Regions from separate parts of the Paenibacillus sp. T2-29 genome, predicted to be linked through region 1. Evidence: riboswitches for the same ligand, from Rfam matches in the RefSeq annotation. Region 1 holds a riboswitch; the other holds the start of a gene.
The links. A riboswitch is a leader RNA that binds a small molecule or an ion and turns the genes downstream of it on or off. The one in region 1 is predicted to bind FMN.

Region 2: another riboswitch for FMN. It lies ahead of ACU1JV_RS07205 (DMT family transporter); the one in region 1 lies ahead of ribE (riboflavin synthase).

The regions. Positions count from the first base shown of each region.
Region 1 covers NZ_JBREVE010000001.1:373,796-377,348, forward strand. The annotation lists gene ribH (6,7-dimethyl-8-ribityllumazine synthase) at 124-588, opposite strand; gene ribB (3,4-dihydroxy-2-butanone-4-phosphate synthase) at 619-1,302, opposite strand; gene ribE (riboflavin synthase) at 1,377-2,042, opposite strand; FMN riboswitch at 2,373-2,545, opposite strand; gene ACU1JV_RS02220 (IDEAL domain-containing protein) at 2,614-3,081, opposite strand; gene ACU1JV_RS02225 (thiamine pyrophosphate-dependent enzyme) at 3,301-3,553, opposite strand, start outside.
Region 2 covers NZ_JBREVE010000002.1:313,809-317,361, reverse strand. The annotation lists gene ACU1JV_RS07210 (methyl-accepting chemotaxis protein) at 1-1,160, opposite strand, end outside; gene ACU1JV_RS07205 (DMT family transporter) at 1,397-2,344, opposite strand; FMN riboswitch at 2,515-2,659, opposite strand; gene ACU1JV_RS07200 (ABC transporter permease) at 2,785-3,477, opposite strand; gene ACU1JV_RS07195 (ABC transporter ATP-binding protein) at 3,470-3,553, opposite strand, start outside.

The sequences.
Region 1 (3,553 bases):
ATTAGCACTTATGCTCTACGTTATCAATCCCTCTTTCTGTAGTATATACGTCATCGCCTTGCTTAACAATCCAATCCCTTTTCCACTTTGCAGTTTATGCCGTTCTTTCAGCCATTTATATCATTAGAACTGCTTACCGAGATTGGCCATTTCAATCGCAGCCAGCGCAGAATCCCAACCTTTATTACCAGCCTTCGTACCTGCTCGTTCAATAGCCTGCTCAATATTTTCCGTAGTCACTACACCAAAAATAATGGGGACACCCGTTTTCAGACTGCTTGCCGCCACACCCTTGGCCACTTCATTGCAGACGATATCATAGTGTGAAGTAGAGCCACGGATAACCGTGCCAAGCGTAATGACGGCATCATATTTTCCGCTTGCAGCCATTTTTTGTGCAATAAGTGAGATTTCAAATGCACCCGGCACCCATGCTACATCAATTTCATCTTCCTGTGCACCATGTCGTTGAAGTGCGTCAAGCGCACCACTTAACAGTTTGCTTGTAATAAACTCATTAAATCTGCCCACCACAATACCATACTTTAAACCACTTGATACAAGATTACCTTCCAGAAAACGTGCCATGCTTATCAACCTCTCTTTTTTTTGAATTTTTTACAATGACAAACGACGACGGTATTCAATTAAATGTTGAATGCTAATCAGCTTCAATTGATGTAGCTTGGCGATCACGGCCAAATCAGGCAAGCGGGCCATTGAGCCATCTTCTTTTATAATTTCGCAAATGACCCCGGCGGGCTTGAAGCCGCTGAGTCGTGCCAGGTCGACAGCCGCTTCAGTATGACCGGCGCGTTGCAGGACCCCACCATTGCGAGCAATTAGCGGGAACATGTGACCAGGTTTGCGGAAATCGCTGCCCGTGATTGCTTCGTCGGCTAAGGCGCGAACAGTCAAAGAGCGCTCGGCCGCTGAAATCCCCGTTGTTGTCTTCATATGATCTACCGATACCGTAAAGGCGGTACCGTGAAAATCTGTGTTTTGCTCTACCATAGGATGCAATTCCAATGCCTCGGCTCTGTGCTGTGTGATCGGCACGCAGACCAACCCGCGACCTTCTGTAATCATGAAGTTGATGACCTCAGGCGATGCTTTCTCAGCCAAAGCGATAAAGTCGCCTTCATTTTCCCGCTGTTCATCATCCACTACAATAACGACTTTGCCGTTCTTTAAATCCTCCAATGCTTCTTCGATGGAATCCAATCGAATCTCTTCGTCATGGTGCAACTCGCCCTGCTCCATGATATTTGTCGTCGCACTTGTTTGGATGCCTCTATCCATAACCCTCTCCTCCTTATGTCTTATGTCACGAATGCTCCTGAACCAAATTTTCTATCATTCTGTATCAGGCTGTATCAAGCAAAGCCGTGTTTCGCCAAATAGTCCAAACTAAGAGGAGCTTGATCTGCTCTCTTCATCGGTACTGAACCTCTGTAATGTAAAAGCTGCTCCACATATTTGCCCAATATGTCGCATTCAATATTCACAGTGTCTCCTTCACGTTTGGCTTGTAAGGCCGTTTCAGCTAAGGTGTGGGGGATGATGGATACGGCAAAGCTATCTCTCGTACGCTGCGCGACTGTGAGGCTGATACCATCAATTGTAATTGACCCTTTGAGGAGAACATATTTAAATAATGCTTGATCAGAAGGCTCAACTTCGAACACAACTGCATTCTGGTCTGATGTTACTCCGCGAATTGTACCCGTCCCGTCCACATGTCCCTGTACGATATGTCCTCCGAACCTTCCATTCGCCGCCATCGCTCGCTCTAGGTTGACTCGGCTACCGGATCTGAGTTCCCTTAGATTACTGCTGCGAAAAGTCTCTGGCATCACATCAACCTTAAAATCTTTAGTACCAATCTGTATTGCCGTCAGGCAAACACCATTTACCGAGACACTATCGCCGATTTTCAAATCGCCCAATACCACAGAACCCGAAATCCCCAGCACCATCGCTTCACCGCTTTTGGAAATACTTTGAATGCGACCCACTTCCTCGACCAATCCGGTAAACATGCTTTCACTCCTTTCCACTACATTTCAGTTTATCCCTAATTCATCTGCTGTAAGCGCAAATAACCCCCAGTCAGGATTCAATCCGTCATGGGGGTGATGAGAGTCACATATGTAGTATACAAGCGCAGTTCATGTATGTCTTAAAATGACATGAAATCATAGGTTTGCCAAAAGAAAGCATGATCGAAGATACAGCAATTACGCTCAGAACGTTATCAAAAAGAAAGCTAAAAAAAGCTATCGTCTGATGCTGTCCTACAACGAAATAAGCCGTACGTACTTTTAAGTATGCTAAAAAATTGGCACATGCCACGTCATGCACATGCGCTTCGTATCCTTCTCCCATCCAGACTATACTGTCGGTCCCGGAATTACACCAGGTCCACCTTCTGCTGATTGTTCAGCATCCGGGTCACGGACTAAGCCATGCTGTGTTCGCAGAAGCGATTCACAAACATGTCATCACCGCCGGTGGGGAATTTCGCCCCGCCCCGAAGGATCTTGCTCTTATTTAATTGAATTAACATTAAACTTGTTACGTATATTAGCACCGACTTCAAAAAAAAGCAAGTTATCTAATAGAAGCTCCTGCTTTGGTTTTGACATATTGGCTGGAGAGTTCTTCAAACCAGGTTTTATCATTCATATGAAGTGCCAGATCAATCAGATCGGCCAGTTCGTCGACTCCAAGCTGTGTATCATGGTCAAAGGTAATAACGGCCGAAGCGACAGGTCCTCGCTCTCCCTCAGAACATGCTTCATAATCCAGTCGCACATCCACATGCCCATCAATAAACTCGCATTTTAAAAAATAAATAATTTCACACATTAAAATAGGGCGCACTTGTGTTTCTAACACACAATCCATCACCTTGGCAGAATAATGCTGGTTCGTCAGCGTGAATTTGTGTTCTGTTGCCGCCAGCGATGCTCGTCCAAAATCATCCGTAAACTTGAGTTCCACTGGCGTGATGTTCATAACCTTGGGGATTTGCTTCTTTATAATTTCAATTATTTCAACTGTATTCAGCTTAATCATTACCTGCACCTCATTGCATCTTAAAATTCAGAAGAAAACTTTATAACATGCCTTCTATAGGCCTCCACTCCTATATCGGAAATCATTACCTGTTTTTTTATGCCTCAGTCCATAAACGCAAAAAAAGATTCCTTGCGCAGCAAGCGCAAGGAATCTCAATCGAACTGGTGCCGAAACAGCGGCTAACAATGTTACACGATTATTATGCAAAAAACAGAATTATAACTCCGAAATTTCATGTTTCTTTTTCAGGATAGTCCAGCGACGCTCAATCTCCTGCTCAAAGGTAGCCAGCGTTGCTTCCTCTTTGAGAAGATGCTTCGTTTTACCCATTAATTTCAGCCATTCTGCGGCTGGAATCCGTTTTCCCTTGTCTTCCGGATTGTACGTAATCGTCGTGCTTCCCTGCTCGATTTCGTACAAAGGAAAGAAGCAAGACTCAACTGCGGCGCCTACGATGCTAGTACCCAGT
Region 2 (3,553 bases), on a different contig from region 1:
TTGATTACCAGAGAAGAGGAAGCAAGCCGTGAGGACGTTTGGTTGACCTCGGAGACCATCGTATGCAAGGAATGCGTCATCTGGTCAAAATTCTGTGCCAGCTCGCCGAACTCGTCCTTTCTAGATATATTAACACGTTCGGTCAGATTTCCATCACGGACGATCCGTGTTCCTGTTTGCAGCTTCTTGAGAGGGATCAGGAATGAGCGGATCATTAGCACTATGATGATCGCAGCGGCCAGTATGGAAATAACAATTACAATCAGGCTTTGCCTCAGAATCGGTTGGGCTGCATCACTGTAATCCTCCAGATCCGATAATGCAACAATACTCCATCCAGTGAGAGGGTCCTTAAGTGTAAAGGTCAGCACATCCCGATTCATAAATTTAATTTGCGACACGGAAGGAGTATCATTTTCTCCGGTTGCCGCCACTTTGGGAAGTCCCTCCATAGTGTCAGCCGGTTTTTTGCCAGTCTTGTCAAAGGCTGTTCCAGCTCCAGATACAACCTTATGATCAGAATCAACAATGATGAGTCCTCCGCGTTCGCCTATCTTAACAGACTGCAGACTGTCCCCCATCTTGTCCAGATTCAAAGCCAATGCAACAGCCCCTTCACCGTTCTTCAGCGTTGCCGATACATTAACTACTAGGTTCCCTGTCGTAACGCTGGCAACTGGAACACCGACAAATATGTTACCCTTATGTAGCATCGCATTTTTGTACCATTTTCTCTCCCTAGGATCATAATCAGCCTCCTTTTTTAGCGGAGAACGGATATATTCTCCTTTCGCATTGCCAAGGAGCGCGGCATCTAACTCAGGATGAGCTTTGACGATGTCATCCAATTTTTTCTGAAGGGCTTCTTGATCGGAACCAATGGAATCAGCTTGGATTTCACTGGTAAGGACGTCCACGTCCTTCATGATCGGGGATACATATTGATTGACATTGCTTTGGATCAGATACAGATTCGTGTATACGGAATTAGCCATTTGCTGACTGAGCTGTGTCGTAGCCCCCTGATAAGAAAAGTATCCAATAAGTAAGCTCGGAATCAATAACACAGCCAAAAAAGAAATGATTAATTTTGTCCTCATTAAATAAAATTGCTTGAGAAACCTGTTCCACCACGGAACTGTTTGTTTTTCTTTAGTCATGTTTTTTCTCCTCTGTGTCTGATGGTCACTACATTGTTTTATTCGACAGAAATCGACTAATTTTATAGATGTAATCTTAAAAAATGATGAATCAAGGCATGTTTTAGGTACATTTTTTAAAAAATAGTTCTTAAGGTCTAATCACGGTATGAATATGCATACATAAAAAGCCAAATCAGAGATGCAAAAGCACCTTCATGATTTGGCTTGAGGTGAGTATAAAGCAAATAGATCTGTTAATTTTTTTGCTGACGAGAAATCATAAAGAGTGTAACCCAGATAAGCATAAAACCAGTTAATTGCGCTACGGTAACGATTTGTTGGAAAGCGATCCAGTTAATCACAACACCTACCATAGGAAAGCTCAATTCTGCCATCGTAGCATAAGAAGCTTTGGTTGTACTTAAGCCTTTGTAATACAGTAATAAGCTGAGAAGACCCGGAAGCAATGCCTGCAGCAGCAAGTTGATAATTACAGCTGCGCCCGCCCATGTACCTGTAGGCATATTCCACGGAGCATGCTCCACAGAGGTGAGAACAATGAGCAGAGGGAGCGCCACCATGAAGCGAAGAGAGGTTACCGTTTCATATTTCATCGAACGGAGCAAGTAGCTGCCCATAACGGTCGAACCGCCCCACAGAATCGCTGCACCCAGTGCAAGCAGACTACCAACTTGAACAAAATCATGAACATGTCCAAAGGGAAGCGACCAACCGAAGGTCAGAAGATACGTCCCGAACAGAGCGATGACAATTAATATTCCAAAATGACGCGGTAACATTTCCTTCAATATCACGCGGGCCAGAATAATAGCAACCAAAGGTTGAAGCTTCTGAAGTAAAAGTACGGCATTCAGATCACCGTTGCTGAGTGCCATGGTGAAAATCACACTGGCCAGTGCCGAGCCACCCCATGAGACAAACAAAATAGCGAAAACCTGACGAAATCGTATCGTTTTAAGCTCCTCGCGATGCTTCCACAGCATCGGCGTCAGAGCGATAAAGAGTAGCGCATGCTCCATCAGTACGATTTGTGCTGAGGTAAATGATTTTAACAAAATAATACGAAACAGCGGGTCTGCGCCCCACAAGGCCGCTCCAATCGCGACTAGCCAAAAACCGCTTTTCATGTGGGAGCTACGATCAAAATCCTTGGATGTTAGTACAGTTGATGATTGACTCATACTTATTTAGCTCCTTGCGAATACAGGACCGGTGGCACAAAAACCCCCGTCCATGGCGAAGGCCATGCAAGACGGGGGTTGATCAAATAAACTTGCCGTTTGATGCAAGTTAAATGAAGTCACTGCACAACCATAATGCAGTATTCATCGACTTTGCGGCATGTTCATATTTCGATCTTCTTCCATCCGGACTTTACCGTCGGCTTTGGCATCTCACCAAATCAGTCCGTATCCTGTTGCCGGATACAGAGTCGCGGGCTTAGCTCCATGAGCCATACCGCCGGTTGGGAATCTCACCCTACCCCGAAGATCCTTATTCCGTTTTTTAATTTCTCCTATAGGATATACCTGTTTTAGAATGAAGTCCAGTGAAAAATGTGTGTATATCAAGCAAGGATTTTCATCTTTTTATGAAAGCGTTCTATGTTTAATCCTTATTACTAGGCAATATCCTTATACTCAATGCGCCGAATGGCTGCATAAGCCACAAGCATTCCCAGCACAGAGAAGCTGATTTGCACGGGAGCAATGGAGCTAAGGGTAGCACCGTTATTATTGGAGAAAAGCAATGCTACAATCAGAATTGAGGTCACAATGGTCGTGGGTACAGAGTATCTTCGCATTCCCATATACAGCGGAACCAATCCCATAAAACTGGCGGCAACGGCATTGATTAGCGTGCGCGCTGATTGCTCGGCTAGTATGGAAAGAGTGAGCTTATCCGGTACAATTATGACAAACTGGTTGAGCAAATGGATCGCAGCCGTAATGATGATTTCCGAGATTACAATAGACAAGAATGTAAACAGCAGCACAATCAAGAGCTTGGCGATCATTAGCTTTTGACGATGAATCGGATACATGAACAAGATTGTAATCGATTTGGATTTAAATTCTCCTACGATAAAACGGCACAGTAGAACGGAGGCAAATACAATAAACGTTGCCCTCACCATATTGTCCATAAGATCGAGAAGCTGAGCGTACTGTGTAAATTCGGGTACTCCTTCATTTTGGCTGTCCAGTGCAATAGTACTGAGCAACCCTAGAATGCAAGCGTTGGCGATCAGTGCTGAACGGATATAACCCACCAGATGAAGCTTTTTCATCTCCAACTGTATCAATTTAAGCATGGTGATCCCCTCCATGTAACAGACGTAAAAAGTAGTCTTCCAGCGTACTGCTTTTCTGATGAATGGAATCGACCTC